DNA from 2 places in the Streptomyces sp. NPDC013455 genome. Region 2 is predicted to be linked to the other one. Evidence: riboswitches for the same ligand, from Rfam matches in the RefSeq annotation. Region 2 holds a riboswitch; the other holds the start of a gene.
The links. A riboswitch is a leader RNA that binds a small molecule or an ion and turns the genes downstream of it on or off. The one in region 2 is predicted to bind S-adenosylmethionine.
Positions count from the first base shown of each region.

Region 1: linked by a shared signal. The riboswitch ahead of thrC (threonine synthase) and the one ahead of ABZ576_RS01065 (aminotransferase class V-fold PLP-dependent enzyme) in region 2 are both predicted to bind S-adenosylmethionine.

Region 1 covers NZ_JBEYCX010000002.1:126,588-134,253, reverse strand. Annotated here, with positions in the region: gene ABZ576_RS04735 (MoaD/ThiS family protein) at 214-489, opposite strand; gene thrC (threonine synthase) at 486-1,763, opposite strand; SAM riboswitch class I at 1,781-1,937, opposite strand; gene ABZ576_RS04725 (glucosyl-3-phosphoglycerate synthase) at 2,069-3,013, shown strand; gene ABZ576_RS04720 (trehalose-6-phosphate synthase) at 3,098-4,528, shown strand; gene otsB (trehalose-phosphatase) at 4,587-5,420, opposite strand; gene ABZ576_RS04710 (DUF3263 domain-containing protein) at 5,493-5,717, opposite strand; gene ABZ576_RS04705 (extracellular solute-binding protein) at 5,789-7,042, opposite strand; gene ABZ576_RS04700 (ROK family protein) at 7,185-7,666, shown strand, end outside.
Region 2 covers NZ_JBEYCX010000001.1:239,148-246,813, reverse strand. Annotated here, with positions in the region: gene trpD (anthranilate phosphoribosyltransferase) at 1-1,023, shown strand, start outside; SAM riboswitch class IV at 1,098-1,214, shown strand; gene ABZ576_RS01065 (aminotransferase class V-fold PLP-dependent enzyme) at 1,344-2,705, shown strand; gene ABZ576_RS01060 (PQQ-binding-like beta-propeller repeat protein) at 2,792-5,245, shown strand; gene ABZ576_RS01055 (Lrp/AsnC ligand binding domain-containing protein) at 5,242-5,523, opposite strand; gene ABZ576_RS01050 (rhomboid family intramembrane serine protease) at 5,520-6,314, opposite strand; gene ABZ576_RS01045 (hypothetical protein) at 6,468-6,707, shown strand; gene ABZ576_RS01040 (NYN domain-containing protein) at 6,752-7,666, shown strand, end outside.

The DNA of each region.
Region 1 (7,666 bases), on a different contig from region 2:
GCCTCACAAAGGCCACAAAAGCCGCATAAAACCCGCACACTTTGGCTACTTCTTGTCGGGCACGCGGCATGAATTCGGGGCCCGCGACCCGAAGGCCGCGGCCGTGTTCCCCAACTCTACCGCGCTCAATCACGCTGAATTGCCCCCTCCGTTTCTCTCACGGAGGGGGCAATCCGATGAACGGTCGGTAACCGGGGTTACCGAGGGTAATAATCAGCCGCCGGCAACGGCCGGGATGATGGAGACGCCGGCACCGTCGGGGGTCGCGGTTTCCAGGCCCTGCTCGAAACGGACGTCGTCGTCGTTGACGTACACGTTCACGAACCGGCGCAGCCTGCCCTGGTCGTCCAGGACCCGCGCGGCGATCCCGGTGTGGTTCTTCTCCAGGTCGGCGATGACCTCGGCGAGGGTCGCGCCCTCGGCGGCGACCTCGGCCCGGCCACCGGTGTAGGTGCGCAGGATGGTGGGGATGCGGACGGTCACGCTCATGCGAGGCCAGCCTCTCGGAAGGAGTCCAGGGTCGGGCGGATGGTGGCGGTGAGGCCGGTCCCGGCCACCGCGTCCAGGGTCTTCAGGCCGTCGCCGGTGTTGAGGACGACGGTGGTCTTCGCCGGGTCCAGCAGGCCCTCCTCGAGCAGCTTGCGGGTGACGCCGACGGTCACCCCGCCCGCCGTCTCCGCGAAGATGCCCTCCGTGCGCGCCAGCAGCTTGATGGCGTCCACGACCTCCTCGTCCGTCACGTCCTCCACGGCACCGCCGGTACGGCGGGCGATGTCCAGGACGTACGGGCCGTCGGCCGGATTGCCGATGGCGAGGGACTTGGCGATGGTGTCCGGCTTCTGGGGCCGGACGACGTCGTGCCCGGCCTTGAAGGCGGTGGAGACCGGGGAGCAGCCCGCGGCCTGCGCGCCGAAGATCTTGTACGGCTTGTCCTCGACCAGACCGAGCCCGATCAGCTCCTGGAGCCCCTTGTCGATCTTCGTGAGCTGGGAGCCGGAGGCGATCGGGACGACGATCTGGTCGGGCAGCCGCCAGCCGAGCTGCTCGCAGATCTCGTACGCCAGGGTCTTGGAGCCCTCCGCGTAGTACGGCCGCAGGTTGACGTTGACGAAGCCCCAGCCCTCGCCGGCCGGGTCGCCGATCAGTTCGGAGCAGAAGCGGTTGACGTCGTCGTAGTTGCCCTCGATGCCGACCAGCTCGCCGCCGTAGACCGCGGCCATGACGACCTTGCCCTGCTCCAGGTCGTGCGGGATGAACACGCAGGAGCGCAAGCCGGCCCGGGCGGCTGCGGCGCCGACGGCGCCGGCCAGGTTGCCGGTGGAGGAGCAGGAGAGGGTGGTGAAGCCGAAGGCGCGGGCGGCTTCCAGCGCCTGGGCGACCACGCGGTCCTTGAAGGAGTGCGTCGGGTTGCCGGAGTCGTCCTTGACGTACAGACCGCCGGTCACGCCCAGCTCGCCGGCGAGGTTGTCGGCCTTGACCAGCTTGGTCCAGCCCGGGTTCAGGTTGGGCTTGTCGGCGACGTCCGCCGGGACCGGCAGCAGCGGCGCGTAGCGCCAGATGTTGGCGGGGCCGGCCTCGATGCGGCGGCGGAGCTCTTCGGTGTCGTAGGCGGAGAAGTCGTAGGCGATCTCCAGCGGGCCGAAGCACTCCTCGCAGGCGAAGACCGGGCCGAGCGGCACCCGGTGACCGCACTCCCGACAGCTCAGAGCCGCGGCGGGGCCGAGGTCGACGGGGGTGGTGGTGGCAACTGTCTGCACAGCCATGGAGGCGAGGCCCTTTCTCCTCATCTTCCTCACGACGCACTTCGCCGTGAGACGGATTTGGCACCTTCCCTAGCCGGGAGCCTCGCGGAAACGATCAGAGCTGATCTACGAGAACCGACTGGAGGGTTGCCGGGGCTTCATCGGGCCGTGTCCCTCTGCCCCTCTGGATGAGCTGTATGCGGTTGTGGACGCTCGTGGACCCCCGACATGCGATGGTCACCGGCGTTGTTCAAGACTGTAACCGACGGCCGGGACAGTTGAGACAGTCGTCCGTACCGCGAGACAAGAGTGAGGAGCCGCTGACTGTGCTGGAAGAAGTCGAGCGCTGGCTGACCACCCGGTCCTGGTCCGTGGCCGACCGGCCGCTCCCCCGCGTACTCGCCGCCAAGCAGCGCACGGGCCAGACGATCAGCGTCGTGCTGCCCGCGCTCAACGAGGAGGAGACGGTCGGGGACATCGTCGCAGCCATCCGCCGCGACCTCGTCGAGCGGGTGCCGCTCGTCGACGAGGTCGTGGTCGTGGACTCCGGCTCCACCGACCGCACCTCCGAGGTCGCCGCCCGCGCCGGTGCCCGGGTCGTCCACCGCGACGAGATCCTGCCCCGCATCCCCGCCGTCCCCGGCAAGGGCGAGGTGCTGTGGCGCTCGCTGCTGGTGACCGGCGGGGACATCGTCTGCTTCATCGACGCCGACCTGCGGGAGTTCTCCTCCGACTTCGTCTCCGGGATCGTCGGCCCGCTGCTCACCGAGCCGGGCGTGGACCTGGTCAAGGCGATGTACGACCGCCCGCTCGCCGGATCGGCGGGCCAGGGCGGCCGGGTCACCGAGCTGATGGCCCGCCCGCTGCTGAACATGCACTGGCCGCAGCTCGCCGGTTTCGTGCAGCCGCTGGGCGGCGAGTACGCGGCCCGCCGCTCGCTGCTGGAGCAGCTGCCGTTCCCCGTCGGCTACGGCGTGGAGCTGGGCATGCTGGTGGACGCGCTGCACCTGGTCGGCCTGGACGCGCTGGCCCAGGTGGACGTGGGCGTGCGCAGGCACCGGCACCAGGACGGGCAGGCGCTGGGCCGGATGGCCGCCGCCATCTACCGCACGGCCCAGCTCCGGCTGGCCCGCGGCCATCTGATCCGGCCCGCGCTGACCCAGTTCGAGCGGGGCGAGGACGGGTTCGAACCCCGCACCTACTCGGTGGACACCGAGGAGCGGCCGCCCATGCTGGAGATCGCGGAGTACGCCGAGCGGAAGGTGGCGTGAACGCGCCGTATACGGCCGCCGTCCCGTACCGTCCCGGACGGACCGTACGTTTGAGCGTTTCCGGACCGGGCTAGGTTGAGGCGTATGGCTTCCACGCACGGTGCTGCTGACAAGGCTCGGGTGCTGGTCGCGTCGAATCGCGGCCCGGTCTCCTATCAGGTGAGCGAGGACGGCTCGCTGCACGCCCGGCGGGGCGGCGGCGGGGTGGTCTCCGGGCTCTCCGCCATCGGATCCGACGCGGAGTCGGTGTGGGTGTGCGCCGCGCTGGGCGACGGCGACCGGGCCGCCGTCCGGCGGGCGGGCGGCGGGCTGCTGCCGGCCGCGGACACCGGCGGGCAGCGGGTGCGGATGCTCGACATCGACGCGGCCGTGCACGACGAGGCGTACAACGGCATCGCCAACTCGGTGCTCTGGTTCGTCCACCACATGCTGTACCAGACCCCGCTGGAACCGGTCTTCGACGCGGAGTTCCGGCGGCAGTGGGCGTCGTACGAGGCGTACAACCGGGCGTTCGCCGAGGCGCTGGCGCAGGAGGCGGCCGAGGGCGCGGCGGTGGTGATCCAGGACTACCACCTGGCCCTCGCCCCGCGCATGCTCCGCCGGCTCCGCCCCGACCTGCGCATCGGCCACTTCTCGCACACCCCCTGGGCCCCGCCGGACTACTTCCGCGTGCTGCCCGACGACATCGCCGCCGAGCTGCTCGGCGGCATCCTGGGCGCGGACCGGGCGGCGTTCCTCACCCAGCGGTGGGCGGACGCGTTCACGGACTGCTGTCACGCGGTGCTCGGCCCCGGCATCCCCTCCGGCACCCGGATCGGGGTGCACGGGCTGGGCGCGGACGCGGACTTCCTGCGCAAGCGGGCGCACCAGGAGGACGTGGCCGAGCGGATGGCGGCGCTGCGCGAGGAGATCGGCCCGGGGCGCAGGACGATCGTCCGGGTGGACCGCACCGAGCTGTCCAAGAACATCGTGCGCGGGCTGCTGGCGTACGGGCAGTTGCTGGAGGACCACCCCGAGTGGCGGGAGAAGGTCGTCCACGTGGCGTTCGCCTACCCCTCCCGGCAGGACCTCGCCGTCTACCGCGACTACACCGCCGAGGTGCGGCGGGTCGCGGACGGCCTCAACGAGCGGTACGGCACCGCGGGCTGGACGCCGGTGGTGCTGCACGTGAAGGACGACTTCGCGCGCTCCCTGGCCGCGTACCGGCTGGCCGACGTGGCGCTGGTCAACCCCATCCGGGACGGCATGAACCTGGTCGCCAAGGAGGTCCCGGTCGTCTCCGACGAGGGCTGCGCGCTGGTGCTGTCGCGGGAGGCCGGGGCGTACGAGGAGCTGGGCGAGGACGCCTTCGTTGTGAACCCGTACGACATCGGGGGCACGGCACAGGCGCTGCACGAGGCGCTGAGCCTGCCGGCGGACGAGCGGGCGCAGCGGTCCAAGAGGCTGGCCGCGGCCGCCACCGCGCTGCCGCCGGCCCGGTGGTTCCTGGACCAGCTGGCGGAACTGCAGCGGTGACGGCCGGGCGGCCGCGGCCGCCGGAGGGACTCCGGCCGGCCGCGGCCGGGCCGCCGTGTCATCCCGTGGCGGCCGCCAGCCGCAGCAGCAGGGCCACGACTCCCTCGGGGCCGTCCACCACCAGGTCGGCCCGCTCCGCCAGCTCCGTGACCTCCGTGCTGCCGCTGCAGACCAGCAGGCCGGGGACGCCGTCGGCGCGCAGGGTGTCGATCGCGGCGAAGGCCGGGAGGTCGCCCAGGTCGTCGCCGGCGTAGACGACGCACTCGGCACCGGTGGCGCGGGCGTGGTCCAGCAGGGCCACGCCCTTGTCCATGCCCGGCGGACGCAGTTCCAGGACCAGGCGGCCGGGTTCCAGGATCAGTCCGTACCGGGTGGCGAGGCCGGCGAGGGGGACGCGCAGGGCCTCGAAGGCGGCCTGCGGATCGGCGGCGCGGCGGGTGTGGACGGCGACGGCCCGGCCCTTCTCCTCGATCCACGTGCCCCGTGCGGCGTCCGTGCGCTCCAGCAGGCCCGGCAGCTCGGCGCGGACGGCGGCCACGCCGGGGTGCGGGGGCGGCGCGGTGACCGCGCCGGTGGCCGCCTCCCAGCGTTCGGCGCCGTAGTGCCCGAGGACGGTGAGGTGTTCCAGGCCGGGCACACCGGCGAAGCCGCCGTAGGCGACCGCGACCTCGGCCGGGCGGCCGGTGATCACGGCGACGGAGGCGAGCCTGGGGGCGAGCGCGGCCAGCGCGGGTACGGCGTCGGGGTGGGCGCGGGCCTGCTCCGGGTCGGCGACGATCGGGGCCAGTGTGCCGTCGAAGTCCAGGCCGACGACCGCCGCGCTCGGCTTGGCCAGCAGGGCGGCGAGGCCGTCTTGTCCGGCCTGGGTCCGCGGGGTCGGCAGAGGGTCCATACAGCGACCCTATCCAGCATGGGCCGGGCTCACTCCCCCCGGCTCGTCGGCCACGGACCGGGGCCCGGTGGCTCAGCGCTCCGCGCGCCGTGCCTCCCGGACCCGCCGCAGCCGGTTCACCGTCACCGGGTCGTGGGCCAGTGCCCGCTCGTCGTCCAGCAGGGCGTTGAGGAGCTGGTAGTAGCGCACGGGGGCCAGCCCCAGCTCCTCGCGGATCGCCCGCTCCTTCGCGCCGGCGCCGGGAAAGCCCCGGCGCTCCAGCGCGAGGATGGCCTTTTCACGGCTGCCCAGTTCCATGGCAGCCACGGTAGCGCCGGGCACCGACAGCCGGTCCGGGGGCCCGGCGGGGCCCGGCGGCCCCCAGGCCCCTAGTCCGCGGTGGTGCTGTCGGCCGCCGTGGCCGTCGACTGGAGGCGGGTCAGGACGGCGGAGGGGCTGCCGCCGGGGGCGACCGCCTGGCCGATGTTCTTCTTCACGGCCGCGCTGACCGCCGCCCAGGAGGTCTTGCCGACGGGGTAGAGCTCGGAGGTGGGCAGCTGGTCGAGGAAGGCGTGCAGCGGCTTGTCGGTGGCCGCGTCCGACGCGCTCATGACGGTGGAGGCGGAGCTGGTGACCGGCAGCAGCCCGTACTGCCGGGAGAAGGACAGGACGTTCTTCTTCGCGTACACGAAGTCCAGGAAGTCGCCGATCTGGTCGGCGTGGCCGTGCTGCCGGAAGCCCATCATCCAGTCGGCGACGCCCATCGAGGCCCTGGCCTTGCCGGTGCGGCCCGGCATGGGCACGATGCCGAACTTCACGCCCTTCTTGGCGGCCTGCTGGATCAGCGTGGGGTGCCCGTTGAGCATGCCGACCTGCCCGTCGGCGAACGCGGCGAAGGCGGTGGCGCGGTTGAGCTTGCCGGGGGCGACCGGGCCGGTGAGGCCCTTGCCGACGAGCTCGTCCTTGAGCCAGCTGAAGGTCGCTATGTTCTGCGCGGAGTCGATGGTGTAGGTGCCGATGTCGTCGGTGTAGCCGCTGCCGCCGTTGCCGCCGCTGAGCAGCCACTGCATGGTCTCGGCCTGGGCCTCCTCGGGGCCGAGGGGCAGCGCGTAGGGGTACTTGACCCCCTTGTCCTTGAGCGCCTCGGCGTCGGCGGCGAGCTGGTCCCAGGTGGTGGGCGGGGTGATGCCGGCCTTGGCGAACAGGGTCTTGTTGTAGAAGAGCACCCGGGTGGAGGCGGCGAACGGGATGCCGTACTGCGTGTGCTTCCACTCGCCCGCGTCGGAGAGCTGGGAGAGGAAGTCGGCCTGGGTGCGGATGGAGAGCAGGTCCGAGGCCGCGTAGAGCTTGCCCTCGGCGGCGTAGTCGGCGTAGGCGCCGATCTGGGCCATGTCGGGGGCGTCGCCCGCGTCGACCATCTCCTTGACCTTGCGGTCGACGTCGTTCCAGGAGTAGACGCTGACCTCGACCTTCACGTCGGGGTGCTCCTTCTCGTACTCCCGGACGAGGGCGTCCCAGTACTTCTTGGAGCTGTTGGCGGCGGAGTCGCCGTAGTCGGCTGCGACGAGTCTGAGCGTCACGTCGGAGGAGCCTGTACTCCCGCAGCCGCCGAGAACCGCCGTCATGCCCAGTGCGGACACCACCGCGATCGTTCCTGCCGTTCGCCGACGCACCCTCAAAGCCCCAACCCTGCTGTGTGACCGTTCAACATATGGACACATAAGGTCTACACCACGTGAGTGGACTAGACCTCTCCCGGGTCCGAGGGTCACACTAGGCCCCGTGGTGAGACATGTCATCGCCCTGGACGTGGGCGGTACCGGGATGAAGGCCGCCCTCGTCGGCGAGGACGGCGCGCTGCTCCACCGCGCCCGCCGCGCCACCGGCCGCGAGCGCGGCCCCGACGCGGTGGTCGCGGGCATCCTCGACTTCGCCGCCGAGCTGCGCGCCCACGGCCTGGAGCAGTACGGCGAGCCCGCCGCCGCGGCCGGCATCGCGGTCCCCGGCATCGTCGACGAGGAGCACGGCACCGCCGTCTACGCGGCCAACCTCGGCTGGCGCGACGTCCCCCTGCGGGCCCTGCTCGCCGACCGGCTCGGCGTGCCCGTCGCCCTCGGCCACGACGTCCGCACCGGCGGCCTCGCGGAGGGCCGGATCGGCGCGGGCCGGGGCACGGACCGGTTCCTGTTCGTACCGCTGGGCACCGGGATCGCCGGCGCCATCGGCCTGGACGGGCGGGTCGAGGCCGGCGCGCACGGCTTCGCCGG
Region 2 (7,666 bases):
CGCTCCTGGCCCGTCCTGCTGAACGGTCTGCTGGACGGCCGGGACCTGTCCGCCGACGACACCGCCTGGGCGATGGACCTGATCATGCGCGGGGAGGCGACCGACGCGCAGATCGCCGGGTTCATGGTGGCGCTGCGCGCCAAGGGCGAGACGGTGCAGGAGATCGCCGGACTCGTCCGCACCATGTACGCGCACGCGAACGTGATCGAGGTGCCCGGCCCGGCCGTCGACATCGTCGGCACCGGCGGCGACGGCGCCAAGACGGTGAACATCTCCACCATGTCCTCGATCGTCGTCGCGGGCACCGGCGCGAAGGTGGTCAAGCACGGCAACCGCGCCGCGTCCTCCGCCTCCGGCTCCTCCGACGTCCTGGAGAAGCTCGGCATCAACCTGAACCTGACCCCGCGGCGGGTCGCGGAGGTCGCCGAGGAAGCCGGCATCACCATCTGCTTCGCGGTGCGCTTCCACCCGTCCCTGCGCCATGTCGCGGGCGCGCGTTCCCAGCTGGGCATCCGGACCACCTTCAACGTGCTCGGTCCGCTGACCAACCCGGCGCGGGTGCGCGCCCAGGCGGTCGGGGTCGCCGACCCGCGCATGGCGCCGATCGTGGCCGGTGTGCTCGCCGAGCGCGGCAACTCGGCGCTGGTCTTCCGCGGTGACGACGGCCTGGACGAGCTGACCGTCACCGCCACCTCCCGGGTGTGGGTGGTCCGGGACGGCAAGGTCGCGGAGGAGACCTTCGACCCGCGGGACGTCGGCATCGACCTCGTCCCCGTGGACGCCCTGCGCGGCGCCGACGCGGCCTACAACGCGGAGGTCGCCCGCCGCCTGCTGGACGGCGAGCGGGGAGCCGTACGGGACGCCGTGCTGCTGAACTCGGCGGCGGCGCTGGTGGCCCTCCGGCCGACACAGGCGCCGCTCGCCGACCAGCTGCGCGCCGGCATGGCGCTGGCCGCGGAGTCGATCGACTCGGGCGCGGCCAGGCGCACGCTGGACCGCTGGGTGGCCGTCAGCAACGCCTGACGCCATCGGAAGCCGTCCCGCGATCCGGACACGGGTTGCGGGACGCCGATCTTCTCGCGTACGTTTCCTGACCAGGTCATGAGTGACAGTCATGAGGCCCCGGCCGACTGTCCGGCAACCCTCCGTCCGTGGCGGGGTGCCCCGGGTGAAGACCAGGCCGTGCACAGCAAGGTGCACGGCAAGCGCGGATCCCTCACGCAACCAGGGATCCTGGTCGTCGAGGAGTCTCCCGTGAGCAAGCGAATGCGTTAGGGCCGCAGAGCCCCGCCTCCGCACACCCTTCTTCCTTCCTTCTCGCGTTCCTGTCACGGGAGTTCGCCATGTCTGTCTTCAGCACTGCCGCCGACCAGTCCGTTTGCGCCCCGCTGCCCGTTCTGGGACGGGATGTCACCGTCCCGCTGGTCACCGGCGGCGAAGTCACCTACGCCGCCCTCGACTACGCGGCCAGCGCCCCCGCCCTCCAGCGCGTCTGGGACGACGTCGCCGCCTACGCGCCGTACTACGGCAGCGTCCACCGCGGCGCCGGCTACCTCTCCCAGCTCTCCACCGACCTGTTCGAGAAGGCCCGCGAGACGGTCGCCGCGTTCCTCGGCTGCCGCCCGGCCGACCAGGTCGTCTTCACCCGCTCGACCACCGACTCCCTGAACCTGCTGGCCCGCGCCCTGCCCGCCGGCTGCCGGGTCTTCGTCTTCGAGACCGAGCACCACGCCTCCCTGCTGCCCTGGCAGGACGCGCAGGTCACCTACCTCGACGCCCCGCGCACCCCGGGGCAGGCCGTACGGACCCTGGAGCGGGCCCTGGCCGACCGGGACCCCCACGGCCCGGCCCTGGTCTGCGTCACCGGCGCCTCCAACGTCACCGGGGAGCTGTGGCCGGTGCGGGAACTGGCCGCCGCCGCGCACGCCCACGGCGCCCGGATCGTGCTGGACGCCGCCCAGCTGGCCCCGCACCACCCCCTCGACATCGGCGACCTGGACGTCGACTGGGTCGCCTTCTCCGGGCACAAGCTGTACGCCCCCTTCGGCTCCGGCGTCCTGGCCGGCCGCGCCGACTGGCTCCAGGCGGCCGAGCCGTACCTCGCGGGCGGCGGCGCCAGCCGCAAGGTCACCCGGCGCGAGGACGGCGGCGTGGCCGTCGAGTGGCACGAGACCGCGGCCCGGCACGAGGCCGGCTCCCCGAACGTCATCGGCGCCTACGCCGTCGCGTCGGCCTGCAAGGCCCTGACGGAGGCGGGCTGGGACACCCTCGTCGCCCGCGAACAGCACCTCGTCCGCACGGTCCGCGAGGGCCTCGCCGAGGTGCCCGAGGTACGGATCCTCTCCCTCTTCGGCGACGACGCCCCGCGCGTCGGCGTCATCTCCTTCGTGGTCGAGGGCTGGAACAGCTCCCACTTCGCCGCCGCCCTCTCCGCCGAGTACGGCATCGGCGTACGCGACGGCCTCTTCTGCGCCCACCCCCTGGTGCGCACCCTGCTCGGCAGCGACCCGCAGTCCCAGGGCGAGTGCGGGGCGCCGGAGGCGGCGCCGGGGGAGAAGTCCCTCAACGCCATCCGCGTCAGCTTCGGCGCGGGCACCCCCGACGAACACGTCGAGCGCTTCGTCGCGGCGGTGAAGGAACTGGTGCGGGACGGCGCCAAGTGGCGGTACCGCACGGAGGGGGGCCGCTGCGTGCCGGCGGTGTGAGCGGCGCCGGCACACCTGCGCGGCCGGCGGCCGGGCGGGCGCGTATAACCTCCCCCTGAGACCACGTTGGACAGGGGGAGCCCGGAGTGCAGCCGCTGCGCGCAACCGACCCGCGCCACATCGGCCCGTACGAGGTCACGCACCGGCTCGGCGCCGGCGGCATGGGGGAGGTCTACCTCGCCCGTTCCCGCACGGGGCTCGCGCTCGCGGTGAAGGTCGTACGGGCCGAGCACGCCGAGGACCGCACCTTCCGCGCCCGCTTCCGCCACGAGGTGCGCGCCGCGCAGACCGTCGGCGGCGCGGGCACGTACACCGCGCGGGTGGTGGACGCCGACACCGAGGCCGAACGGCCCTGGATGGCCACGGAGTTCGTGTCCGGTCCGAACCTGCGGGACGCGGTCCTGGACCACGGCGCGCTGCCCGAGTCCGCGGTCCGCCTGCTCGCCGCCGCGCTCGGCGAGGCGCTGGCCGCCATCCACGCCAAGGGCCTGGTCCACCGCGACCTGAAGCCGTCGAACATCCTGCTGGGCCCGGACGGGCCCCGGGTCATCGACTTCGGGATCGTCCGGGCCCTGGAGGCCACCGCGCTGACCCGCACCGGCGCGGTCGTCGGCTCGGTGGGCTACGTCTCGCCGGAGCAGATCCGCAACGGCGGACAGGTCGGCCCGCCCAGCGACGTGTTCTCCCTCGGCGCGGTCCTCGCCTACGCGGCGGCCGGCCGCGAGCCCTTCGGCGAGGGCCAGGACTCGGTGGTGCTGCTGCGCATCCTGACCCGCGACTTCGACCTGACCGGCGTACCGGACGGGCTGCGCCCGCTGGTGACGGCCTGTCTGCGGGAGGACCCGCTGGAGCGCCCGGAGCCGCCGGAGGTGGTGGCGGGCGCCGGCTTCACCCCCGCGACGCTGCGCGCCGCCGTGCGCCCCGGCTGGTACGGTCCCGCGGCCGCCCCGGGCCGGACCCCCGACGACCGCCCGAGCGGCGTGGAATACCTGTCACCCGCCACGCCGTCCCCGGCCGGCCCGTCCCCGGCCGGGGAGACTCCCGCCCCGGCCGCCCCGTCACCCGTCACCCCGGCCCCGGCCGATCCTTCTTCGGCCCTCGCCGGTCCGACGCCTGCCGCGGCCGGTCCGACGCCTGCCGCGGCCGGTCCGACGCCTGCCGCGGCCGGTCCGGCTCCCGCCGCGGCCGGTCCCGCCCCCGCCCGGCCGGCCGCTCCCGCGCCTGAGGCGCCCGGCGTCCCGGCCGGCGACCCGCCCCGCACCGCCCCGGCGTCCGTGCCCGCCACCGCCACCGCCACCGCACCCGACAGCCCGTCCCCCGCGTCCGCGCCGCCGACGCCGCGTGCCGCCGGGGACGGCTCGACCGCCGCACCCACCACCGTCGGCCGTCTCGGCCCCGTCGCCCCCGGGCGCCGCCGGCTCCTGAAGGCCCTCGCCGGGGGAGCCGTGGCCGTGGCCGGGGCCGGAGCCGGCGGCTGGCTGTGGGAGTACGGGTTCCGCACCGAGAGCGAGGGCCACAGCTCCCCTTCGCCCGCGCGGTCGGCCTCCGGTGCGGCCGGGCCCGCGGCCCTGCGCTGGCAGTACGACCTCGGCGCCCTCGGCGGCCTGGACGGGGCCTGCTGCGCGCTCTCCCCGGACGGTTCCGTCGTCTACGCCGGCACCTCCGGCGGCGTGCTGCACGCGATCTCCGCGGACGGCTCCGGGCACTGGAAGGTCCGGCTCGGCGACGACGTCTCCACCCCCGTGGCCACGCGGGACGCCGTGTACTGCGTGGTGGGCCTCGACAGCGAGGACGTGCGCCGGCTGACCGCGGTGAGTCCGTCCGGCAGTCCGCTGTGGACCCGCACCCTCGGCGACCGGGCGTACGCCGTCCCGGTGCCGCTCGGCGAGGACGTGCTCGTCCCTGTCGGCGGCACGGACGCGGGCGGGCTGCGCCGCTACGCTCCCGACGGCAGCGAGAAGTGGACCGCCAAGACCCCGGCCGGCCCCACCGGCACGCCCCTGGTCTCGGCCGGCGTGATCTACACGGGCAGCTACGGGGACACCCTGCTGGCGCTGGACGCGGCGGACGGCACGCCCAAGTGGCAGATCTCCGGGGGCACCGACATCACGGCCCTCGCCCTCGCGGGCACCACCCTGTTCGCGGACGCCGGCGCCGCCCGCCAGGGCTTCCGGACCACGGACGGCCGGCGGCTGTGGCGCAGGGAGGACGAGAGCGGGGCGCTGACCGCGGGGAACCGCGCGCTGGCGGTCGGCACGGAACAGGCGACGGTGTTCGGCGTCCGCGCGGCCGACGGCTCGCGCGCCTGGACGTACGACCTCCCCGGGAGCACGGCCCAGCCGTGGACGGTGGTGGCCGGCGACACCGTGTACGTCCGTGCGGGCGACCGGGTCTGGGCGCTGGACCTGAACGGGAAGCGACGCTGGAGCGCCACCCTCGGCCGCGACGCGGGCGACGACCAGCACACCCCGGTCGTCACCGGCAAGCGTCTCTACATCCCCTCGGGCACCGGCATCGCCGCGGTGGAGCTGAGCGGCTAGTTGTCGAGGCCGATCGCGAACGCCGCCTCCAGGTCGTGCTGGGAGTAGGTGCGGAACGCGACGTGCGTGTCGGTGCCCTCCACGCCGGGGATCTTGCTGATCCGGCCCGGGATGACCTCGGCGAGGTCCTCGTGCTGCCGGACCCGGACCATGGCGATCAGGTCGTAGGTGCCGGTGACCGAGAAGACCTCGCTGACGCTGTCCAGCGCGGCGATCCGCTCCGCGATCTCGGGGATCCGGTCCACGCTGGTCTTGATCAGAACGATCGCGGTGATCACGGCTGTCTCTCTCCCTCGGTGACCGGAGCTCGGGTGGCTTTCACTCTAGTCGCCCGCCCGTCGCCCACGACCGCCCCGCCCGGGCCGTCCTCCGGGCCCCTCCTCCTGCCGTACCGCGCCCACGCGTAACCGAACCCGAGGCCGAACCCCACCAGGTGCGCGAGGTACGCCACCCCCGGCCCGTCGGAGGCGCGTCCCGCCGCCAGCCACTGGAGGGCCGCCCAGAACGGCAGCACGACCCACGCCGGGAAACGCAGCGGCAGGAAGAACAGGAAGGGGAGGAGACTGGTCACGCGCGCGCGGGGGAACAGGAAGAGGAACGCTCCGAGGACCGCCGAGACCGCCCCGGAGGCGCCGACCAGCGACTGCTCGGAGGTGGCGTTGGCGGCCGCGTAGCCGAGCAGGGCGAGGTAGCCGCAGCCGACGTAGAACAGGGTGAACTCCACGCGGCCCATCCGTTCCTCCGTCATCGCCCCGAAGACGAAGAGGAAGAGCATGTTCCCGAGCAGATGGACCCAGCTGCCGTGCACGAACAGCGCGGTGGCCGGGGTGAGCACCGCTCCGGCCGGTCCGCGGAACAGCTCGGCCGGGACCACGCCCCACTGCCGGAAGTACGCCCGCTGCGCGGCCGGCAGGGCCTCCCCGGAGCCGTACCCGGGGACCAGACCCGAGGCCGGGCCGAGGACGAAGATCAGAGCGCACAGGACGATGAGGCCGTACGTCACGGGCGCCGAGGTCCCCCGGACCGCTCTCAGGGTCCTGCCGGCCGCCGTGCTCCAGGTGCTGATCATGACTACAGAGCATGACGTAACGGGACGCAGCCTGACAGACCGCCTCGCCGCCGTGGACGGACGGGCGGCGAGTACCCGCCAGGCCGTAGGGTTACGAGCCACACGCGTCGGGGAGCGGCGCGGACGGACACGAGAAGGAAGCGGACAGTCACGATGACGGTTCCCCTGCCGACGGCCACCACGCGATGGCGCTGCACCCTGTGCGGCAACCTCACCCGGTTCGACGTGACCCGCTCGTCGAAGGTCGTCGAGTACGTGCACCTCGACCTCGCCGGTGAGCCGGCCGTGGAGGAGCGCCAGGTGGTCAGTGAGACCATCGAGTCGGTGCGCTGCCGCTGGTGCAACGCGGTGGACCAGGTGGAACTCGTGGACAGGCCGGGCGCCGGCTCCTGAGCGGAGCGGGCCCCGTGAGACATGCGTGTATTGGGGTGTGACGGATGGTGGAGAGCGCAGGCGGGGGGCCGGACGACGGCACCGCCGAGGTGCTTGACCGTCCGCTGCCCGACGGCGTGCGCCGACGGGTCGTACAGATCGTCTCGGACGGCTTCGGCGGGCTGACCATGGCGGAACTGCCCGCTCAGCTGAGGCAGTACGCCCGGTTCGCCCCCAATCGCCGGGCGAAGTTCGCCGGGAACGCGATGGCGGCGGCACTGGAGACCGACGCGCTGTTCCGGCAGCGGATCGGGGAGAAGTTCAGAGTGGCGCAGCCGGAACTCGCCGGCGCCCTGGACTCCGGCTCCCCGCCCCCGGCCGCGGACCCGCTCGACGTGGCGGCCGCGGCCTACGTACTGCGCCCGGCGGGCTGGGTGAAGCTGGTCACCGCGGCCGGCGAGGAGGCGCAGCGCGCGGACGCCGAGCGGGCCGGCGAGGAGAGCCGGGCCGAGCTGGAGCGGCTGCGCGCGGAGCTGGCGCAGGCCCGTGACCACACCCGCGCCGAGACCGAACGGCTGCGCGCGGAACTGGAGTCGGCCCGGAAGGAATCCGAATCGCTCCACCGCAAGCTGCGGGCCGCCCTCAGCGACGTCAAGCGGGGCGAGGCCGCGCTGCGCAAGGCGCAGGGCGAGATCGACGCCGTGCGCGCCGAGGCGCATGCGCACGTGTCGGCCGCGGAGAGCGAGTCCCGGCGGCTCAAGGCCCGCCTGGGCGAGGCCGAGGCCGCGCTGGAGGCCACCCGCCGGGCTGCCCGGGAGGGCCGCAGCGTGGAGGACATGCGGGTACGGCTGCTGCTCGACACCCTGCTGGACGCGACCCAGGGGCTGCGGCGCGAACTGGCCCTGCCGCCGGTGTCGGTGCGTCCGGCCGAGACGGTGGACGCGGTCGAACCGGGACGGATGACCCCGAAGGACATCGCG